Regions from separate parts of the Cytobacillus sp. MT66 genome, predicted to be linked through region 1. Evidence: riboswitches for the same ligand, from Rfam matches in the RefSeq annotation. Region 1 holds a riboswitch; each other region holds the start of a gene.

The links. A riboswitch is a leader RNA that binds a small molecule or an ion and turns the genes downstream of it on or off. The one in region 1 is predicted to bind thiamine pyrophosphate.
Region 2: another riboswitch for thiamine pyrophosphate. It lies ahead of thiC (phosphomethylpyrimidine synthase ThiC); the one in region 1 lies ahead of tenA (thiaminase II).
Region 3: another riboswitch for thiamine pyrophosphate. It lies ahead of thiC (phosphomethylpyrimidine synthase ThiC); the one in region 1 lies ahead of tenA (thiaminase II).

The regions. Positions count from the first base shown of each region.
Region 1 is NZ_JBXAFB010000001.1:246,587-254,099, forward strand. Features, by position in the region: gene AC1Q59_RS01195 (branched-chain amino acid aminotransferase) at 1-243, shown strand, start outside; gene AC1Q59_RS01200 (DUF1002 domain-containing protein) at 278-1,195, shown strand; gene AC1Q59_RS01205 (hypothetical protein) at 1,235-1,591, opposite strand; gene desA (Delta(5) desaturase DesA) at 1,728-2,747, shown strand; gene AC1Q59_RS01215 (sensor histidine kinase) at 2,882-4,009, shown strand; gene AC1Q59_RS01220 (response regulator transcription factor) at 4,006-4,605, shown strand; gene AC1Q59_RS01225 (branched-chain amino acid aminotransferase) at 4,894-5,964, shown strand; TPP riboswitch at 6,074-6,163, shown strand; gene tenA (thiaminase II) at 6,318-7,004, shown strand; gene AC1Q59_RS01235 (ABC transporter ATP-binding protein) at 7,026-7,513, shown strand, end outside.
Region 2 is NZ_JBXAFB010000034.1:416-7,928, forward strand. Features, by position in the region: gene AC1Q59_RS24510 (hypothetical protein) at 79-303, opposite strand; gene AC1Q59_RS24515 (sigma 54-interacting transcriptional regulator) at 387-473, shown strand; partial or broken gene AC1Q59_RS24520 (sigma 54-interacting transcriptional regulator) at 493-582, opposite strand; gene rarD (EamA family transporter RarD) at 785-1,717, shown strand; gene AC1Q59_RS24530 (OsmC family protein) at 2,282-2,734, opposite strand; gene thiC (phosphomethylpyrimidine synthase ThiC) at 3,323-5,107, opposite strand; TPP riboswitch at 5,254-5,368, opposite strand; gene AC1Q59_RS24540 (LysR substrate-binding domain-containing protein) at 6,004-6,894, opposite strand; gene AC1Q59_RS24545 (sulfite exporter TauE/SafE family protein) at 7,005-7,513, shown strand, end outside.
Region 3 is NZ_JBXAFB010000028.1:2,039-9,551, reverse strand. Features, by position in the region: gene AC1Q59_RS24135 (EAL domain-containing protein) at 1-690, opposite strand, end outside; partial or broken gene AC1Q59_RS24130 (NUDIX hydrolase) at 1,122-1,320, opposite strand; partial or broken gene AC1Q59_RS24125 (HU family DNA-binding protein) at 2,057-2,321, opposite strand; gene thiC (phosphomethylpyrimidine synthase ThiC) at 2,687-4,471, opposite strand; TPP riboswitch at 4,613-4,727, opposite strand; gene AC1Q59_RS24115 (FixH family protein) at 5,206-5,976, opposite strand; gene AC1Q59_RS24110 (SCO family protein) at 6,012-6,581, opposite strand; gene AC1Q59_RS24105 (DeoR family transcriptional regulator) at 6,680-7,267, opposite strand; gene AC1Q59_RS24100 (cytochrome c oxidase assembly protein) at 7,478-7,513, shown strand, end outside.

The sequences.
Region 1 (7,513 bases):
CTGGGATTAAGGATGCCAAAAAAACTCGAAAAGAACATGAAAGCTGCCATTGAACAATTACTCACAGGGGAAATCAAAAAGTATAGCCTTCTGTTTAACGGGACAGACGGTCTATGGGAATTAAACTTTGCCTTAAATGGGGTGGATGGCTTTGATCCAGAAATGACAATTGGCGAAGCTTTTGCTCAAATTTATCATTTTCTTTTCCAAGTAGCAGTTATATCAGAGAATAAACAGGATTAGATACAGATAAAAGAATTTTTGGGAGAGTGCGAATATGAAAAAGCGGTTGATGAAATGGTTAATGATTTCAATGGTAATTATTTTTGCAGCAGGAATAGGCAAGCCTGTCTTTGCTTCGGATGGGGCGGCCGAAGAAGACAGCATTAATGAGAAATATGGCTTGCCTGTTGTTGTGTACGGCGAAGCATTATCAGCTGCACAAAAAGAGGAAACACGTAAGCTTCTTGGTGTTGAAGATGCCGGCAAGGTCAGAGAAATCACTGTGACAGGTGATGACCTGGTTAAATATATTAAAGGTGACCGTCATGCAAATATGTACTCTTCAGCCAAGATTACCAGAAAAGAAGCAGGGGAAGGCCTTGTTATTAAGCAGGTGACACCAGAGAATATTACCGAAGTTACGGATGAAATGTATGCCAATGCTCTTTTAACTGCAGGTATTGAGGATGCAGTTGTCGAAGTTGCCTCCCCAGTAAAAGTAAGCGGCCATTCAGCACTTGTAGGCATATACAAGGCCTATGATGAAGGAAACGGAAAAGAGCTTAATACGGAGCACACAGAGGTAGCGAATGAAGAGTTGAGCCTTGCCACACAACTGGCTGGAAAAGAGGGTATGGACAAGGATAAAGTGTCGGAGCTATTGACAGAAATCAAGAAAGAAATTGCAGCACAAAACCCTGCAACAAAAGAAGATATTGAAAAAATCATTAATGAACAAATGAACAAGCTTGAAATTCATTTAAGTGATCAAGATCGCCAGCTTATTATTGATCTTTTTGAAAAAATGCGCAGCTTAAATATCAATTTTGATAATGTCCAATCACAGCTTGAAAACATTTCTAAAGACATTCAGCAGCGTATAGGCGAAGCTGTCGGTGACAAGGGATTTATCCAAGCAGTGAGTGACTTCTTCAAAAACTTAATAGAAAGTATCAAGAATCTATTTTCTTAAAAAATGATGGGGCTGTAAATTTACAGCCCCATTTATTTTTTAAGTCAGTTCAGGAAATTTGATCGGATTATTTAATGAATAACGATCCCTATAGGAACGGTATGATACTAGTGAATCGTTTTGCATTTGCACATCTAACTGAAGTACATAATTTCCCTTCATTTCCAAATAATAATGAATGTCATCGTGATCGAGATGGTAAAAGCGGTACTCCTGACCCAATAGGGATTTCTTAAGGATTTTTGTATCGGGATGACCTTGAATATAACTGGCAATCTGACTGACAGTGGCAGAAGATGTGCCAGTCATTGAAAAGATTTTTTCTTTAACCTGTGATTTCGTTTGGGCTAAGGTTGATTTTGCTTTGTGCTTTATTTTATCCAAGAACTTGTTCATTTTCGGGCTCCTTAATATTTATTATTTTATTTTTCAGACATGACATTTATCATGGTTTTTACATGACACGTATGCCTTACATTCCAATCTTCTTTATTTTATGATATTTATAAATGAGAGGAAGGATATTTTTAATATGACCAAACAAAAGCAAATTAATTTGAAGAAACAAATGTCCCCCTACGAAAAATCTAATATTAAAGATAGCATATGGCAGATCGTAAATACGGTTATTCCTTTTTTAGTGCTATGGGTTCTCGCTTACAAAAGTCTTGAAATTTCTTATCTTTTAACCATTGCCTTGGGTATTATTGCAGCAGGCTTCTTAGTAAGGATTTTCATCATTTTTCATGACTGCTGCCACTATTCTTTTTTCAAAAACAGAAAAGCCAATAAAATACTTGGAACAATTACTGGGATCATGACATTGTTTCCATTTAGCCAATGGCAGCATGATCATTCTGTTCACCATGCATCAAGCGGCAATCTTGACAAACGAGGTGTCGGTGATATTTGGGCCCTGACTGTTGATGAATATTTTGCAATGCCGCTTTGGAACCGCATAGGCTACCGTTTGTACAGAAACCCATTAATTATGTTTGGGCTGGGCCCCATTTACCAATTCCTTTTGAAAAATCGCTTTAATAGACGCGGTGCAAGAAAAAGCGAACGACTGAACACGTATTTAACTAATATCTCTATCGTCATCCTATACAGCTTAATTATTTGGGCAATTGGGTGGGAAGCTTTTCTGCTTGTACAAACACCGATCTTTTTAATTTCGGGCTCTGCTGGAATTTGGCTTTTTTATGTGCAGCATACCTTTGAGGATTCCTACTTTGAAGAAGATGATAACTGGGAATATGTGAAAGCTGCGGTTGAAGGAAGTTCCTTTTATAAACTTCCTAAACTTTTCCAATGGCTTACCGGAAATATTGGATACCATCACGTACACCATCTTAGTCCGCGAGTGCCAAATTATAAGCTTGAAGATGCCCATAATCACACACCAGAACTGCAGAACGTTCCGACGATCACATTCAGAACAAGTATTGAATCACTAAGATTCAGGCTCTGGGATGAAAATAACAAAAAATTTGTCACATACAAAGAGGCTGTAAAAATAATTAAACCAAAATTAGCTTCACAGGTTTAGGGGAAAAATAGGCAACGCCTGGCACATGTTAAAGGCTTTGCCTATTTTTTCTGCATAAACAAATTGTTATTAGTTTCTTCCCTTTTGGAAAAAGGTTATAATTTCCATAAAGGTCAATCAATAAGAGGTCATTTATGTTAAAAAATTACTTTCAAAAAGGATCTGGAATATCTCCATATATTTGGACCGTTTTCAGCATTCTGCCATTTTATTTTATTTTTCAATCTTCAGCAACTATCGATATCATTATTGGTCTTGCCTTGACCATTCTTTTTTTCATTACCTATAGGCTGGCATTTATCTCAAAAAAATGGACCGTGTACTTGTGGACTTTAATTCTTATCGCCATTTCCACAACAATGACCATTTATTTTCAATTTGTCTATTTTGCTTTTTATATCGCCTTTTATAATGGAAAAATTAAAAATCGGGTCGCTTTTTTAACTTTGTATATCATTCATTTAGTGTCAACCACCTTTTCAATCAACTTCAATCTGATTCTAAAAGATGAACTATTTCTGAAACAGCTGCCTTTTATTATCATCATTTGGATAAGTGTCATCCTTCTGCCTTTTAATCTATACAATAAGAAAAAACAAGAAAAGCTTGAAGAGGAGCTTGCATATGCCAATCAAAGGATTGCAGAGCTTGTAAAACAGGAGGAAAGGCAGCGAATTGCCCGTGATCTTCATGATACATTAGGACAAAAGCTATCACTGATTGGACTAAAAAGTGACTTGGCCAGAAAGCTTGTCTACAAAAATCCAGAACAAGCCAAATCCGAAATGAAGGATGTACAGCAAACAGCTAGAACAGCCTTAAATGAAGTGCGAAAAATGGTGTCTCAGATGAGAGGTATCCGTTTAAAGGAAGAAATGGTCCGCATCAAACAACTTCTAGGGGCAGCACAAATAGAGCTCGTGTTCAACGAAGAATGGAAGCTGACCAATGTCTCTATATTTATAGAAAACATCCTTAGCATGTGTTTAAAAGAAGCGGTTAACAATGTTGTCAAGCATAGTCAGGCAACAGTCTGTGAAATACGTGTAGAACAAACACAAAATGAAATTTGTATTGTTGTTAAAGACAATGGCATCGGAATTAATCAGGGAAAATTGCAAAATGGGAGCGGTCTGCTCGGCATCAACGAGCGCCTAGATTTTGTAAATGGTACACTTGATATTGTGAATGAACATGGAACAACGATTGTAATGAAAGTGCCAAATGTCGTGATACAAACAGGAAAGGAGGGACGGATATGATTCGAATTGTCATCGCGGAGGACCAGCGGATGATGCTTGGAGCATTAGGGTCGCTTCTAAGCCTAGAGGATGATATGGAGGTTGCAGGGCAGGCATCCAATGGAGAAGAAGCCATTTCCCTTGTGAAAAAGCTTAAGCCCGATATTTGTATCATGGATATTGAAATGCCCGAGAAAAGCGGCCTTGAAGCTGCTGAAGAACTAAATAATATGGACTGCAAGGTTATTATTTTAACGACTTTTGCCCGATCTGGCTATTTTCAAAGGGCACTAAAGGCGGGAGTTAGGGGATATTTACTAAAGGATAGCCCAAGTGAAGAACTGGCTAATTCCATCCGGATGGTAATGGCTGGAAAGCGGATCTATGCCCCAGAGCTAATGGATGATATCTACAGTGAAGAAAATCCGCTGACAGCCCGGGAAAAAGCAGTGCTCGAACTTGTCGCCGATGGGAAAAACACAAAGGAGATTGCGGCTGAACTTCAAATTAAGACAGGCACAGTCCGAAATTACATCTCCCAAATCATGGATAAGCTTGGGGTAAAAAATAGAATCGAAGCAATTGCTCAATCAAAAGAAAAAGGATGGTTCAAATAACTAGACAATAGTAAAGAAAACTATTGAAGGTATCGAAATACTTTTGCAATTAGCCTTGTTGCTAATTGCCTTTTTAATGCTTTAAAAAAAATTTTAAACAATTTTAAAAAACATCTCGACAAAACGCTATGAATTGTCGGATAATTGTAATTACAATACACGTAAAAGTTATATGAAAATACTAATAGGCGTTATTCCAATTTTATGTGCATTGTCTAGTATTCGTTAAACGCTTTATTTTTTTTAATTAAACTTTCCAATAGTAAAAAAAAGGCAGGGAGAAGTAGGATGAAAGATTATCCAATCGAAGTTCAATTAAGCACTGAAAGAAAAGAAAAACCTGATTTCCATAATCTTGAATTTGGAAGAAACTTTACAGATCATATGTTTCTTATGGATTACACAGAAGGGAAAGGCTGGCATGATCCTCGCATTGTCCCTTATCAGCCTATTACATTAGACCCTGCAGCCGTCATTTTCCATTATGGGCAAACAGTTTTTGAAGGTTTAAAAGCATATCAAACAGCTGATGAGCAAATTTTTCTATTTAGACCTAATAAAAACTTTGAACGTTTAAACCGTTCCCTTGAACGTTTGTGCATGCCGCAAATTGATGAGGAGCTAGCACTAAGCGCCTTAAAGCAATTAATCAATGTAGACCGGAACTGGGTTCCAAATGTTGAGGGAACATCTCTTTACATTCGCCCATTCGTTATTTCAACTGAAGCGCATTTAGGTGTTTCACCATCACTTACTTACCAATTTATTATTATCTTATCTCCTGTTGGAGCTTATTATAAGGAAGGCATCAACCCTGTGAAAATTGCGGTTGAAACAGAATATACCCGCGCAGTTAAGGGCGGAACAGGGGCTGCCAAAACTGCCGGAAACTATGCTTCAGGCTTAAAGGCACAGGAAGTGGCAGAAGACGCTGGTTACTCTCAAGTATTATGGCTTGATGGTAAAGAGCATAAGTATATTGAAGAAGTAGGAAGCATGAACGTCTTCTTTAAAATTAATGGGGAAGTGGTAACGCCTGAGCTAAATGGCAGTATTTTAGCTGGGATTACACGTGACTCAATCATCAACCTGCTTAAACATTGGAATGTACCAGTTACAGAAAGAAAACTTTCAATGGATGAGCTTGTACAGGCAAGCAAAGAAGGAAAATTAGAAGAAGCCTTTGGTGCAGGTACAGCAGCTGTTATTTCTCCAATCGGCGAACTTTTCTATAAAGAAGAAAAGCTTGTCGTTAATAACGGAGAAACAGGTGAATTAACAAGAAAACTATACGACGAATTAACTGGCATCCAAAATAATAAAGTAGACGATCCATTCGGATGGCGCGTACTTGTCTAAAGAACTGCTTTTAGCAGTTCTTTTCTTTTTCCAAAAATTCACTTGCAATTCATATGAATCATGATATGCTAGGTATGTACGTCGGAGAATTTTCAAACAATTTAATTTAGAGTCTTGCTAGGGGCGCCGAAAGGCTGAGATGTGACCCTTTGAACCTGATCTAGTTAATACTAGCGTAGGAAAGCAAGAATGATGTAAAACCAAACTTTTATTTCATTCACTAACCGCTTTCTTTACGGAAAGCGGTTTTTTTATTGTGTTAAAAAGTTAAGGTTTTACAAAACCAAGTTGATTGGAGCTAAAAATCAACGGCAACGTTAAACACAGCCTATTATACAGAAGGAGGGAGTTCGTTGAACACAACGACTAAAACGTTTACCGAAAGACTATTTGAAAACGTGCAGCCAATCTGGGAGAAAAATCACCAGCATCCATTTGTCCAAGAATTAGGAAAAGGCACTCTAGACAAAGAAAAATTTATCCGCTACATGAAACAGGACTATGTCTATTTGATTGACTATGCCAAGCTGTTTGCTATCGGTGTCATGAAGTCGCACGACCTGGATACCATGGGGAAATTTGGTCAGATCCTGCATGAAACATTAAATTTCGAAATGGAGCTTCATCGTCAATTTGCTGCAGAGTTTGGGATTTCTAGAGAGGAATTGGAAGAAACAAAGCCAACTCCGGTTAATTTAGCCTATACACGCTATATGCTGCATGCTGCTCAGCATGGCAGTTTGGCTGAGGTAGTCGCGTGCCTGCTTCCATGTGCATGGGATTATTGGGAGATTGGAAAACTATTAAGAAAGCAATATGGAGACCAATTGGACAATAATCCTTACGCCAAATGGATAGAAACCTATGATTCCGAAACTTTCGGTGCTGGTGCACAATGGCTGATCAAACTAATGGACGAGATTGCAGACGGCAAGCCAGAGCGTGAGCTAGCAAAATTAGAAGAACATTTCCAGATGACTTCAAAATATGAATACCTATTCTGGGACATGAACTACTATGATCACGATTGGCCAATCTAAATTAATTAAGCTGGTGGAAAAATGCTTGAACTAAAAAACGTATCTTTCTCATTTCAACACAATGGTGATAACATCATTTCAAATCTGGACATGAAACTAGAGCATGGTGAGTTTGTATCACTTGTAGGAAAAAGCGGGTCAGGAAAAAGTACCATTTTAAAACTAATCACAGGTCTTCTTAAACAAGATACCGGTGAAATCCTTATCAATGGAAAACCAGTTTCCCTGGGGGATGTAGGGTACATGCCCCAGCGAGACCTGCTTTTGCCCTGGAGGACCATTCTTGAAAATATCATGCTGCCGTCTGAACTCCGAAAAGATGTACATATTTCAGCAGAGGAAGCCGAAAGCTGGCTAGACAAAGTTGGATTACTTGATTATAAGGATGCGCTGCCTAAGCAGCTTTCTGGCGGAATGCGACAAAGGGCGTCATTTCTGCGGGCCTTGTTCACAGGCAAAGATCTATTATTGCTTGATGAACCATTCGGCGCCCTCGACGCATTGACTAA
Region 2 (7,513 bases), on a different contig from region 1:
TTACTCTTCCATCCCAATTGGCCAAAATATATACCTGATACCTGAAGAAGATCATTTAATCTTCATTTGCTAATTCTTCTATACAATGTAGGAAGGCTTATGTTCAACTGTTCTGCCACTTTCTTTTTGCCTGTCGTATCTCTGCCAAGCTGATCCAATAGCTTTAGTATTTGCTCCTTTTCTCCCGTATGTTTCTTTCTTCTGCAGGATGTTACAGTCGATATTTGCTGAAGAGCATTCTTGTTTACCTTGCTTTTTATATAGGTCACTTAGATAGGAAGGCAAGCTTTTAACCGTGATCAAATCACATCTCCAATTGCATAAAGTGATGAACAACATTTTGTAGTTCACGTATATTACCTACCCAATGATTAGGAAGATTTGAGATGGCTAATGAGGGAACGATATTTCTTAATGAGATAGGTGACTTTTCTCTTCATCTCCAGGTGGTTTATTTGCGTTTGAACCTGTAAAAGCCCCTTTTATGTGTGCAAAAAGCTCATTTTCCAACAGCGATTCAGGTATAGCTGCGCAATTGATGGCGATGAATGGCCCGTCTTTTTCATCAATTAGCGTTGATATTTTTCTATTTACGACCCAATTTAGTTCATTTCAAGGGTAAAGCTAAGACAAAAAGAAATGGAAAATGCGACAAAACCCTAAAGTGCATGCAATTGAGCCTGCACTTTTCGGTATTTTTCCGATATCAAAAAGGATTGATTAAAGCTTGTTCCTGCATCTATAATATATTTCGAGACTAGAAAGAATTGAGGGAAAAAGGCTTATGAATCAAAGTGAAGTCAAAAAAGGTGCTATATATGCGGGCTTTTCCTATTTTATATGGGGTTTGCTGCCAATTTACTGGAAGTTTATTCAGCATGTCAGCGCAGAAGAGATATTAGCGAACCGAATTATTTGGTCATTCTTCTTTATGGCTGCAATTCTATTAATCACAAAAAAGTGGGGATTATTTAAAGAGACCATTCAAGGGTTTCGAACACATAAAAAGTTGATGGCAGCCTTAATAGTGGCTTCCTTATTAATAAGCGGCAACTGGTATATTTATATATGGGCAGTTAATAATGATCATATGGTTGAGGCAAGCCTTGGGTACTACATTAACCCGCTTGTAAGTGTTTTGCTTGGAATGATTGTTTTTAGAGAAAAATTGTCAGTATCGCAATATGTTTCGTTTGCTCTTGCCTTATTAGGTGTTTTGATTCTAACAATTTCATACGGCCTTTTTCCTTGGGTATCAATTATTCTAGCACTTAGTTTTGGTTTGTATGGCTTAGCAAAAAAAAAGATCAAGTTAGATGCAGATATAGGTTTAGCCCTTGAGACTATGGCCGTCACACCTATTGCCTTTCTGTATATGGTCTTACTTTCTTATAAGGGGGTACAGTCCTTTTTAGCCGTATCTATTAATACGGATTTTCTGCTTATTGGTGCAGGGGCCGTGACAGCCATACCGCTTCTCTACTTTGCCAAAGGGGCTCAGAGAATTCCTTTATCAACACTGGGATTTATTCAATTTTTATCACCGACGATTACGTTAATTCTTGGAGTATTTGTTTACCATGAGACTTTTTCAAAAACCCACTTCATTTCATTTATGTTTATTTGGGTAGCGATCACATTATTTACCTTATCGAAAATGAAATACTTTACACATTATGAAGGAAAATATAAAAAGAGCAAAAGTCTAGGAGCATGATTCCAACTGCTTAAGTCAGGTCTTATCAGGCCAGTTGTTTTTATTCGCGTATTTTTAGATGCCGACTTTTAAATAATTAATATTGTGTACCTTTAGGTATATTCATATTTTGGTTTTGAAATATATAATAATAGATATTTATTGAAAAATATTATATTTAAAAATATAGATATTAAGCATATAGTTTAAAATTTACAACCAGCCTCTTAAATAAATTGATTTTAAAAATATAAAAGGGATCCTGCCAATAATGCATTTATTGGCAGGATCCCCATTATTACTTTTAATATTAAAATAATAAAATCTTAATTGAAATTATCTCACTTGGCTATTTAATTATTCTCCCCAGTTAGCAAGTTCATTCGCACCGTTTGCGATTTCTGCCATCGAACTGCTGGACTGTTGTGTAGTGGGCCTTCCGAATTGATCGGAATGTGGTAAAGGTACAGATTGCAATAAGTTATTCAGGAAGTAATGCTAGATTAGTGTATTTAACGAAGAGTGGCTGTCTAAATAGACAGCCACTTCATATAATGATCCTTTACAAAGGATAATCATACAACATTATTTAACAGGATTCTCAACAACTACATTTGTGGAAACAAGATTAACTAGATTTGCAATTGTATCGCCTACAGGGCAATGGGCTTCAATATATTCTTTATATTCTTCAATTTTTTCTTCAGGGGCTGTTGTTTCAATATGAAATGTATATCTTATTGTTTGAAACCCTGGCCGCACATCAGATTTACCAAGAAATCCGTCAATGTCAATATCTCCCTCTACCTCAACCCAAAAGTTTTGAAGAGCTATATCAAATTTTTTCGCATAGGTTCTTGCTACGATTGACTGGCATGCCCCTAGGGCAGAAAGAAGGAGTTCAACCGGACTCATTCCTTTATCTGAGCCCCCTAGGCTTTCCGGTTCATCGATAATTACCTTATGACTTCTTGCCTCAGCTTCTACTAACACGTTCTCTTTTAAAAAAGTTTTTGCTTTATATGTAGATATAGCCAATATAAATCTCTCCTTTTTCATCAGGTTTTAATATTTTTTAATTCCTAGTAATTATATGCGAATTAATATATTTATATTATCATAAAATTTTTATATATTCAACAATTTGATTTGCTTTGTTAAGCTTGTTTTAGATTCATTGATAAGTAATTTCCCAAACGAATTTTAAGGGTGAAAGTAATATAAAGAGCTATGTTGTAAAAATAGCTACCCCACTTAATAATAATTGACCGGTTATTTGGAGTAATAATAATACTTACCTGTTCCATTAACATGTGGATAAGTTAACTTTCCGTATGTAATAAAATAATTTTATTGATCGAAGCGGCATTAATTCTATTGGAATGTCTTTTATATATAACGTTAAACAACCTTGCCTCAACTAAAAAATTAAGGCAAGGTTTCTTATGGGATCTCTTAGCTTTATTTCTTATGAAGCTTTTTAATTACTAATAATATAATATAAAACATTTTTTTAATTACACTTGATACCTTTTTCATAATGTTGATTTCCTTTAAAATTATGATGAGTTGATTAATTTCCTCTTCTATTTTATCGACCTTTACCCTAATAACCCCCTAATAAAGTTACTGATATATGTTACCACCAGATTTCTTAAACTGCTCAGCTTTTTCCTTCATACCTATTTCAATAGCTTCCTTCGTTTCAATTTTCTTTTCTTTTGCAAAGTTACGAATATCTTGTGAGATTCTCATACTGCAGAATTTAGGTCCGCACATAGAACAGAAATGTGCTGTTTTAGCACCTTCAGCAGGTAGCGTTTCATCGTGATATTCGATTGCACGTTCAGGATCTAAAGATAAATTAAACTGATCCCTCCAACGGAATTCAAAACGAGCTTTTGATAAAGCATCATCTCTTTTGTGTGCTCCTGGATGTCCTTTTGCCAAATCAGCAGCATGTGCAGCAATTTTATAAGTGACAACCCCTACACGAACATCATCTCTATTCGGCAAACCTAAATGTTCTTTTGGCGTTACATAACAAAGCATTGCCGTCCCATACCAACCAATCATTGCAGCTCCTATAGCAGATGTAATGTGATCATAACCAGGAGCAATATCAGTCGTAAGAGGCCCAAGTGTGTAAAATGGCGCTTCCTGACAAACTTCCAGTTGTTTATCCATGTTTTCTTTAATTAGGTGCATCGGTACGTGCCCTGGTCCTTCAATCATCACCTGTACATCATGCTTCCAAGCAATTTTTGTCAACTCACCAAGTGTCTCTAATTCTGCAAACTGTGCTTCATCGTTCGCATCTGCAATAGACCCAGGACGTAAGCCATCCCCTAAAGAGAATGCAACATCATAGGATTTCATGATTTCACAGATTTCTTCAAAGTGAGTGTATAAAAAGCTTTCTTTGTGGTGGTATAGACACCATTGTGCCATGATAGACCCACCACGAGAGACAATACCTGTTAAACGTTTAGCTGTTAACGGGACATACCGCAAAAGAACACCAGCATGAATGGTGAAGTAATCAACACCTTGCTCTGCTTGTTCAATTAGGGTATCACGGTAAACCTCCCAGGTAAGATCTTCAGCAACACCATTTACTTTCTCAAGTGCCTGATAAATGGGGACAGTACCGACAGGAACCGGTGAGTTCCGAATGATCCATTCCCGTGTTGTATGGATATTTTTCCCTGTCGATAAATCCATAATATTATCAGCACCCCAGCGTGTCGCCCAGGTCATTTTTTCAACCTCTTCTTCGATAGAAGATGAAACAGCAGAATTACCAATATTTGCATTAATTTTCACATGAAAGTTACGGCCTATGATCATGGGCTCTGATTCTGGATGGTTGATATTTGAGGGAATAATCGCTCGCCCCTTTGCAACTTCATCCCGTACGAATTCAGGTTTCATATTTTCTCTAATTGCGATAAATTCCATTTCGGGAGTGATAATTCCCTTTCTTGCATAATGAAGTTGTGTCACATTTTTTCCTTTTTTGGCCCGTAACGGTTTTCGCTTTAAACTAGGAAACGCATGACGGTTGGCGCGAGGATCCTTTTCATCTTTATAACCATTATCCGCTGGTGTCATTTCACGGCCATCATATTCCTCAACATCGCCGCGTTCTTGAATCCATGAACGGCGAAGGGCAGGAAGACCCTTAGTAATATCGACAGAATAATCAGGGTCTGTATATGGTCCGCTGGTGTCATACACACGCACTGGAGGATTTTCTTCTTCTCCAAACGTACCTGTTGTCGGGCTTAACTTGATTTCACGCATTGGAACTTTAATGTCCGGTCTAGAACCTGTTACATATACTTTTTCACTTCCGGAAAAATTAGACATGATGGAAATACTTTGATCGTTTAATGAGGATGTTGACATTGACATAATAAATCTCTCCTTTTATGAATATAAGGACAAGATAAAGAACACAACAAGTGGAGAGCTTATTAAAGCTTATGAAGTACATAAAAAAGCCGGTGTCCAATAAATAATTGGACCCGGCTATATGTATACAGAAGTAGTGTGACTATAATGACTAACTTCCCCACGCTGGTATGAACCAGATCAGGTCCCAAGAGTCAAGAAACTTCAACGTGTTTCTTTCTCAGCCCAACTTATTGGACTCCCCTAGTTATTTCTATTCTATTTGATTTTAATATACATGAAACTGCGTTAAAATAAAAGGAAAATTTATAAAATGAGAAAAATTCACTGAATTTAATTAAACGAGAAACCACCGCCCAAAGGTGGAGGATTACTATGAGTAATTGATAATCTACTGTTCATTTAAGCTTCTTTTAAAGGCTAATTTCTTACCCAGTGCCTTTAGTGTAAAAGATTTCTGGCCGGGTCTATATGTAGCTCTGGGACATCGGGCTCAACAGGTGATGAATATACTTAAAAAAATTGATAGCCCGTTACATAATCCCATCCACTATCTGAATACATCTCTATCTGTTCTAGTGTAATTCTCCTTTTTAAGGATACATCTATTCTGTACCTAAATTTTCGCTTCACCTTAGATAAAATAATCACGGAACTAATTTCAAAAAGTTTAAAGGAATTATGGTTAGATACAACCACTGCAAACTGAAGAATGTTATTTACCATTTTTATTGGAATTGCTCATTTTAAAAGGGATTTGACCTCTAAAATGGATCAAGGGCGGAATCACATTTTCCAGATGCTCCCCGTTATAAAAACTAAAATACTATGGGTACCTTAACAAACAGAAGTCCAATCCTCAGAAATCCCACCTTTTCCCCTACTTTTCTTTAAAAAGGATTACTTTTTATTATATTCAGGAACCCTTCGATATTGGGAGATAATTCTTTATCTTTATTACGGCTACAAAGATATACAGGGCGTTTTATTTCAATACCTTTAACCTTAACTCTCCCCAATTCCTTACGCTTCAAGTGTTCTTGTACTGCCAGTGAAGGTGCTAGCATTGTTCCATACCCAGCTATAACAGCACGGACAGATTCATTTAAACCATGAAATTGCAACCCTATGCGTGGAACCGTAACTCCATGAACCTTGCACAAAGAAAAAAGAACTTCCCTTGTAGAACTTCCTTCCTCTCTTAATAAAAATGGTTCTTGGACCAAATCAGATAGTAATACCTCTTTTCCATTGTATTTATGGTTTTTCGGGACAATAAACCAAAATTCTACGTCCATTAAGTGATGGAGGTTTAATTCTGTTTGTTTCCACTTTTCTTTTACTACAAAAGCAATATCAGCTTTATAGCGAAGTAATTTTTCGAGTACTTCATTTGAATTACCACTAAATAAATCTACATTTACCAAAGGTGATTCATTTTTAAACTTGGCCAGCCATGAGGGTAACAAAAAATTAGCTGGTAAATAAGTTGATGCTATTTGTAAATTTTCTAGCTCTCCATTCCTTAATTGATTCAATTTATTTTCTATGTCTTTTTCCATATCAAATAAACGTTCGGCTTGTTTAAATAAAAATTGACCCGAGTTGGTCAGTTTGATCCCTCTTCCTTCTGCCTCGATTAACTTCAATCCTGTTTCTTTTTCTAGATTTCGTATTTGAATGGTTACGGCTGGCTGACTTAGGGAAAGAACTCTTGCAGCCTCAGTAACGCTCTTTATGGACGCCACAGTAGTAAAAATCCGAAGAGAATGAAGGTTCAATGATTTAGCCTCCCATAAATTTTTTTTATAAAAATATTTAAAACATATATTAGACTTATCAATATTTATTTTATACTCTTTCTGTAAGGAATGGTAAAGGGGATTACTTAATGAATACATCTATCATTAAAGAAGAATTCCAACAGCATAGTAAACAAAAAAGTCAAAGCAAAATATATATGATTTTCTTTCTCTCATCTATGTCATTAATTGGCATTGGAACAGGGATTTGGGGAATAAAAGGAGGAAGCTTTCATCCTTTTGTTTTAATTTTTATTGGGTTAGGTGCCTCTTTCATGGGAACGTTAGCTGGAGGAGCTGGGCTAATTACGGTTCCAGGCATGATGTTAACCGGTATTCCAATTCAAACTAGTATTGCTACTAACAAGTTCTCCTCCGGTATAGCTGCACTTTCAAGTGTATTTTATCTAATCCGTCATAAGCAACTTACTGTAAAATCGATATTGAGAAATATATTAGTAGCACTTATAGGAGGGGTTGGTGGTTCATTACTAACGGCACATATAGACGAAAAAACAATGAATATTGTAGCATTCTTATTACTTTGTTTTGCATTAATCGTTACCCTGAAAAGTAAGGAGTGGGCAGCTAATATACA
Region 3 (7,513 bases), on a different contig from region 1:
TACACAAAATGGACTTGAAAAAGATTCAAATATTCGTTCAATCACAGATGAAATTTCATTATCATCAAGGTTTTCCAACGTTATAAGAAATTCATCTCCATAGTAACGAGCTATGAAACCAAATTGATTTATTTTTTTCTCAATTTGTCTTGAGATTTGTTTTAATACCAAATCACCTACTCCATGACCATATGTATCATTTACATTTTTAAAATTATTAATATCTATAAATAAAACAGCAAATGAACCACCAATAGATTGTGATTGTAACTTGCGTTTTAAGTATTTATTAAAATAAAAACGGTTCGGTAATTCTGTGATAACATCGTAATTAGCTAGGAAATTAATGTTTTGAAACTCTTTCTTTTTTTCTGTAATATCTCTAAAAAGTACAGACAAGCCTTCCTTAGAAGGAAATGCCCTTATTTCATACCATCTATTATTAAAAAGTTCTTCAAACTCTACAGGAACTTGTTCGGACAAAGCCCTTTTATATCGTAATACAAATTTATGCAAGTCACTGTGTGACAATACATCATAAATATATTGCCCAATCGCATTTTCTTGTTTAATTTGTAAGAGTTTTTCTGTAACATTATTTATATATTCAAATTTTAATTCATTATTTAACGAATAAAATGCATCGGATACTCGCTCTAAAATATCCTTTGTATTGGATATAGTACTCAATGGTGATCTCCTTTCGTTAGGACCTAAAAAAGGAACTAAATTATTCACTAATATTATATAGGTATTCCTGTTTCGACGGCCAATTTAATATAATACATCGATGTTCTTAAAACACCTTGAACTTTCATCCATTATTAATCTTTTTTTTAGAGTGTACCTAGCGAAATGGTATTTTTCACTCTACAACTAAAAGCACCCGTTCCTAATATAAGGTTAGCCCGATTTTTCTGGTTAACCTTTTTATATTTGGTCATATGATTACGGTAGTCGAGGTAGAACGTCGCACCCCTGGGACTCGATCCCGTTAACTAAACTGTTCACCCCCTACTTGCATAAGCATGTTTCAGGCTGTTGGGACAAGGATCCCGTTTAACAAGCGAGCCTATGACATTACAAGAAGCCTTAGGAGATACTGAGTTTAGGAGGAGAGAGTATACGAATCCGTCATTTGATAAAGTAAATACTTGTGAATTAGGGCAGAGTAAACACCAATCAGCATTTTAATTTTTATTTCTAAATTGGTTAAGATGCTTCAGAAACTGTTTCTCCTATTTCTATATGTCCTAAAGGAATACCCCACAGCCCTACATCTGCTATTTTCTGTAACAAAACTTGATTCTCTTCTTTCATAATAATTACAGGAACACCAGCTTTAAATTCATCATTTCTCTACATACAATAAACCTCCCTCTATAAATATTGATTTATCAACGGTTTACCCGTTGGTAGGGTGTCAAAACACGTTTTCTAACAAAATTTTTATATTATGTGAAACTCTTCCAATGTATGGGTATACTACGCGGTCATTACTGGATAATGTGGAAATTAGTGATTGAAAATTACGCGATGCACAATGGATCACTTATTTTCTGGTTTTGTCTCCTTGGTTACAAATTAGGGGTCAATTCTGCAGATTTGACACCCCGTATCATACCAAGAGGGCTCTTTTTGTACAAGTCCCCGAAAAAGCTTCTAACAGGAATGCTCCATTAATTATTAAAAAAAGGCCGAAAGGAAAGATTCAACGCATAGCAAATACGCTGAACCTTTCCCTCGGACCTTTTATGTCAATAGGTGCCTTTTACATTTGTAAAAGTTGTAGACCTCCATCACAGACCTAAATAAATAGCGTAACCTATCTGCAATTTTCCAGTTCATTTCATATTTTACAACTAATAATTAAAAAGTTAATTGGGTTCTTATAACCTGCTATTGTTTATTGAATAACTTAGAGCATCGAATCGCTTCCTTTTCTAAAGAGCGTAATTCTTGCTGATGAATCACGCCCTTAGTGAACAAACTATTATTAATTAATTTTTGTATCCCTTTTACACATACCAGAGGTATTTACTGTTAAGATATATTATTATTTAACAGCTTCTTTTAATTCTTGCCCGGCTTAAAAACAGGAATTAAAAGAAGTAGCAATTCTATTTCTTCACCGGTTTCGACCATTTCTACCTGAACGTTCCCGTACCTCAAACGTCCGGAAATCCAATTAATGGATTTTTTTCTCTTTCAGCAAGTGTGTTTGAAACCGTATTAAACAAGGCATCAACTGCCTTTGAAGCATCCTTCTGTGTTAGTTCAGCTTATGCTGATACAACTTTCACTAATTCTGTTTTATTCATTCTTTTACACCTCTATATTCTAAATTTACTATGTAACAAGAAAAATATAGCCCAATAAAGTAACATTAATCAATATTAACAACCTTAAAGGCACATGAGAGGGTGTCATGACTTGTGAACATGGTAAATACTAAAGAATTTTGCCCGTTTGTTTAGTGCGTCCACCCTCATTTTTTTTTACAGTTTGCTTATATTAAAGGAAACCATTTGATACATGTTTCATAATATTGATTTCCTTTAAAATGATGGTCACAATTTTGTTGAATCTTTTTAGCGTTTCTCCAAAAAAGCAAGGTGAGTTTTTAATTGATTGATCTCCTCCTCAATTATTTGGAACTTCAACGTAAACCTCCTAACAGCAAGAGTTATTGATATAATTTACCACCAGATTCCTTAAACTCTTCAGCTTTTTCCTTCATTCCTTTTTCTATTGCTTCTTTTGTATCGAGTTTATTTTCTTTCGCGTAATTACGAATATCTTGAGATATCCTCATGCTACAAAATTTCGGTCCACACATTGAGCAGAAATGTGCTATTTTTGCACCTTCTCCAGGTAACGTCTCATCATGATATTCTAAAGCACGTTCAGGATCCAATGATAAATTAAACTGATCTCTCCATCGAAATTCGAAACGAGCTTTTGATAAGGCATCATCTCTTTTGTGTGCACCTGGATGCCCTTTCGCTAAATCAGCAGCATGTGCAGCTATTTTATAAGTTATAACACCTTCACGGACATCATCTCGGTTTGGTAAACCTAAATGTTCTTTTGGTGTAACATAACATAGCATAGCTGTACCATACCAACCAATCATGGCTGCACCTATCGCAGATGTAATATGATCATAACCAGGAGCTATGTCAGTTGTAAGTGGCCCTAGAGTATAGAAAGGCGCTTCCTTACAAACCTCAAGTTGTTTGTCCATGTTTTCTTTAATAAGGTGCATAGGTACGTGACCTGGACCTTCAACCATTACCTGTACATCATGCGCCCAAGCAATTTTTGTTAGTTCACCAAGAGTTTCTAATTCCGCAAATTGTGCTTCATCATTAGCGTCAGCAATTGAACCAGGACGTAGACCATCTCCTAAAGAGAATGCAACATCATAAGTTTTCATAATCTCACAGATTTCTTCAAAATGAGTATATAAAAAGTTTTCTTTGTGGTGGTGAAGACACCATTGAGCCATAATAGATCCACCCCTGGATACAATACCTGTTAAACGTTTTGCAGTTAACGGAACATATCGCAAAAGAACACCAGCATGAATGGTGAAGTAATCCACGCCTTGCTCGGCTTGCTCAATCAAAGTATCACGGTAAACCTCCCATGTAAGGTCTTCGGCAACACCGTTTACTTTTTCAAGTGCTTGATAGATAGGAACGGTTCCTACAGGAACAGCTGAATTGCGAATAATCCATTCCCTTGTTGTATGAATGTTTTTACCTGTTGATAGGTCCATAATATTATCAGCACCCCAACGAGTGGCCCATGTCATTTTTTCGACCTCTTCTTCTATGGAGGATGTAACAGCAGAATTTCCAATATTTGCGTTGATTTTAACATGGAAATTACGTCCTATGATCATAGGCTCTGCCTCTGGATGGTTGATATTAGAAGGGATAATTGCTCGACCTCTTGCAACTTCTTCGCGTACAAATTCAGGTTTCATATTTTCCCTTAATGCGATAAATTCCATCTCAGGAGTGATGATGCCCTTCCTTGCATAATGAAGCTGTGTAACATTTCCACCTTTTTTTGCACGTAACGGTTTACGCTTTAAACCCGGAAACACATTATGATTAGCTCGAGGGTCATTCTCATCCTTATATCCATTGTCTTCAGCCTTAACTTCTCTACCTTCATATTCCTCAACATCCCCTCGTTCATGAATCCATGTGCTTCGAAGAGGAGGAAGACCTTTTGTAATATCAACTGAATATTTAGTATCCGTATAAGGTCCGCTTGTATCATAGACCCGAACTGGTAGATTTTCTTCTTCACCAAAGGCGCCCGTTGTAGGACTTAGTTCAATTTCACGCATTGGTACCTTGATATCGGGTCTTGAGCCTTCAACATAAACTTTTTTACTACCTAAAAAACTAGACATGATGGAAATGTTTTTTTCGTTTAATGAAGTTCTTGACATAGAGTAAATCTCTCCCTTTTTTATAATTAAAGAGGACGAGATCTAGACAATAAAAGAGGAATTAAAGAAATGAATTAAATAAAAAAAGCCGAATCCAAAAAGGATGGACCGGCTTTGTATGTGGAAATTTATTTAATACATGATTATTTTTTCTAACTTCCCCACGCTAGTATGAGCTAGATCAGGTCCAAAGGGTCAAGAAACTTTAACGTGTTTCTCTCTCAGCCCAACTTATTGGACTCCCCTAGTTATTTCTATTCAATTTGGTTTTAGTATACACGAGTTTTAAGTAAAATAAAAGGACCAATAAAAAATATAAAAACCATTTGATTAAGAGACGGACAGCAATTGGTTCTATTGGTAATATGAATTAAACAATAAACATTTTAATTTTTTACAAGAGAGGGAAATAAGGTTTACTTAAGAAGAAAATGAAACGAAATTCCTTAGTTTAAAGGTTGAAAGTCTAAAAGAATCTCCTTTAACTATATGTATAACTTGAGGGGGTCCACATATATTAGGATGAAATTTAATTCCTTTTTCTACCGTACAAATTATAATGGTAGAACTCTTCTTCTGTTAAATTCTCTGTGTATCTACAGGGCGGTCAATAAAAGAAAGCTTGAATAAATAAAAAATAAGGATCGATCTTCAAGCTTATAGGATTACTTTGCGGTCTAGAGAAGAACCCTGTCACTAAGGCTTTTTGAAGGGTATAAAAATTGGCAAACCCATTATTTAATTATTTCAACCGTATGCTCCTCATGCTCATGTAGGCGATCATCATTTTGCACATGGATAGTTATTATGTAAATACCAGCTTCTCTAAATGAATAAGAACCAGTGTATTCGCCTGAATCAGCTTCTTCTGTTTCTACCCAATCATGCTTGTCTGCATTACTTTCATGATAGATCTCATAACGGACATTCGCATTTTCAAGCGGTTCATGATCAATCTGTAAGTTTACAGTCAAATTAGTTGGTTGATTCATCTTGATATCTTCCGGCTTCAGAAAATGCATACTAAATCCTTCGGCATGACTGCCGTGTTCATGACCTTCAGCTTGGTCTTGGTGCCCTTCCTCATGAGCAGCAGTAGCGCCTTCACCGATTGTAATTTGTTTTTTCGGCATGGTGTGCATATCTTTTGCTGTTGTGTGTGCATATATTTCATAAACCCCATCACGGTCAAATGCTACTTCAGCTGTATATGTTCCATCGTCATTATTATTCGCTTCTATCGTAGTACTTTCATCTTCCTTGCCCATTTCCCAGTATTCAAATTTCACTTCTTTGGCATCTTTCACTTTTTCTTCACCATAATTAACAATGGCCTTAAGTTTAACCTTTTCATTTACTTCTGCCTTTTCAGGAAGCACAAATTCAACTTCGATGATCTTTGGTTCTTCAGATGCCTGCTTTTGCTCATTTTTATCTGTGTTACCACATGCAGATAAAAGGCCTAAAACTAAAATTAGCAGCAGCATTCCAATTTTTCTTCTCATTTAAGTTCCTCCATCTATTCTTAGATTCGTCATTATTATAGAACTTTTTTAAGGTCATCTATGATAACATCAACTACCTCAGCCTCTATCCCACTGTAAGATTTAATAATTTTCCCTTCTGGGTTTACTAAAAAGAAGCTAATTCCATGTGTTACTTGGTCAGTTCCTGCAGGCGGCGCTGCCAAAAGGGATTGAAATGAGTCTATCGACAGGTCTCTAATGGTGTTAAAATCATAACCAGTTAAAAAGGTCCAATTGCTTAAATCAGCCTCATACCCTTCCGCATACTCTTTTAATACCTCCGGGGTATCACGGTCTGGGTCGACGGTGAACGAGATGAGCTGAGCATCTAATTTTTCCTCTTTCATCTTATCTTGAAGTTTGGACATGTTGAATGTCATTGGCAGGCAAACGGTTTCACAATTTGTAAAGATAAAATCGGCTATCCACCAATTCCCTTTCAAGTCTTCTGATGATAATGAGTTATTATCCTGTGTTGTAAATTCAAATTCCTTTACTTGCTTGGACATATTTGTTTCAATTTCACTGCCGCACCCAACTAACAAAAGGGTAAGAACAATGACCAAGGATTTTAAGTATTTCAATATAATATCCTCCTTCCTAATTGCTTAGATCTACGAGAAAGAATTTGTGTACGGGTTGTTACTTATAGATATTCCTTACTCTCTTTCGGCAATCTTCATTAACTATGTTTGCTGCAGCACCCCGTACGACTTTGCATTTTCTGATAAATCACTTCCATGGCATCCTGTAATCCATAGATTTTTCCTCCAAAACCTTTAACAAACTTTTCGGCATGTTCTCGATTTTCAAATGTCAATACTTGGGGCTGACAACATGCAACGTTAAGAGTGGTATCGATAACGTACCAAGTTAATGGAGCGCTAATCGTTGTATGCATAAAAAAATCATGGCATATTGCCTGTAGCACTTCTTCACCTAATTGGCGGTGTCTAAGCAGGCCACAATGAGCACAACAAGCTGTTTCAATCCTATCGTCTGATAGGATTAATCGATAAGCCATTTTAGGATTATTTGGTCTTTGACAGTAAATACAATGACTTTGTCTCGATAAAGAATGGGTATTCTTTTCAACAAGTGAAATGCCGCCAAACGTCTTGGAAATAAGGCCTTCTTCCAATAAAGGCTTAATATCCCGATAAATCGTCATTTCTGAAACGTTAAATTGTTTACTTAGGTCGCCAATTTTCAATGTTTTTTTCGTTTGAATCAATAGTTTAATTTGTCTTTGCCTTTCAATCGGAAGCATTTTTCATATCCCTTCGTTAGATTATGATAATTTCCAATAAAAAATAACAATCTACAACACCTATTCTACCAGCTTCATCCTGATTCTAAATAACAGTAATAGATAAAAGTATGAAAGATTTGTGACTTATTGTTATAAACCACATAATCAAACATAATTATATAAAGTTAATAACAAAATAGTGAAGGGTTCAAACTGGAGGAGGATTACATGTATATTGATGTTTTACTTAAAGATCAATTAATG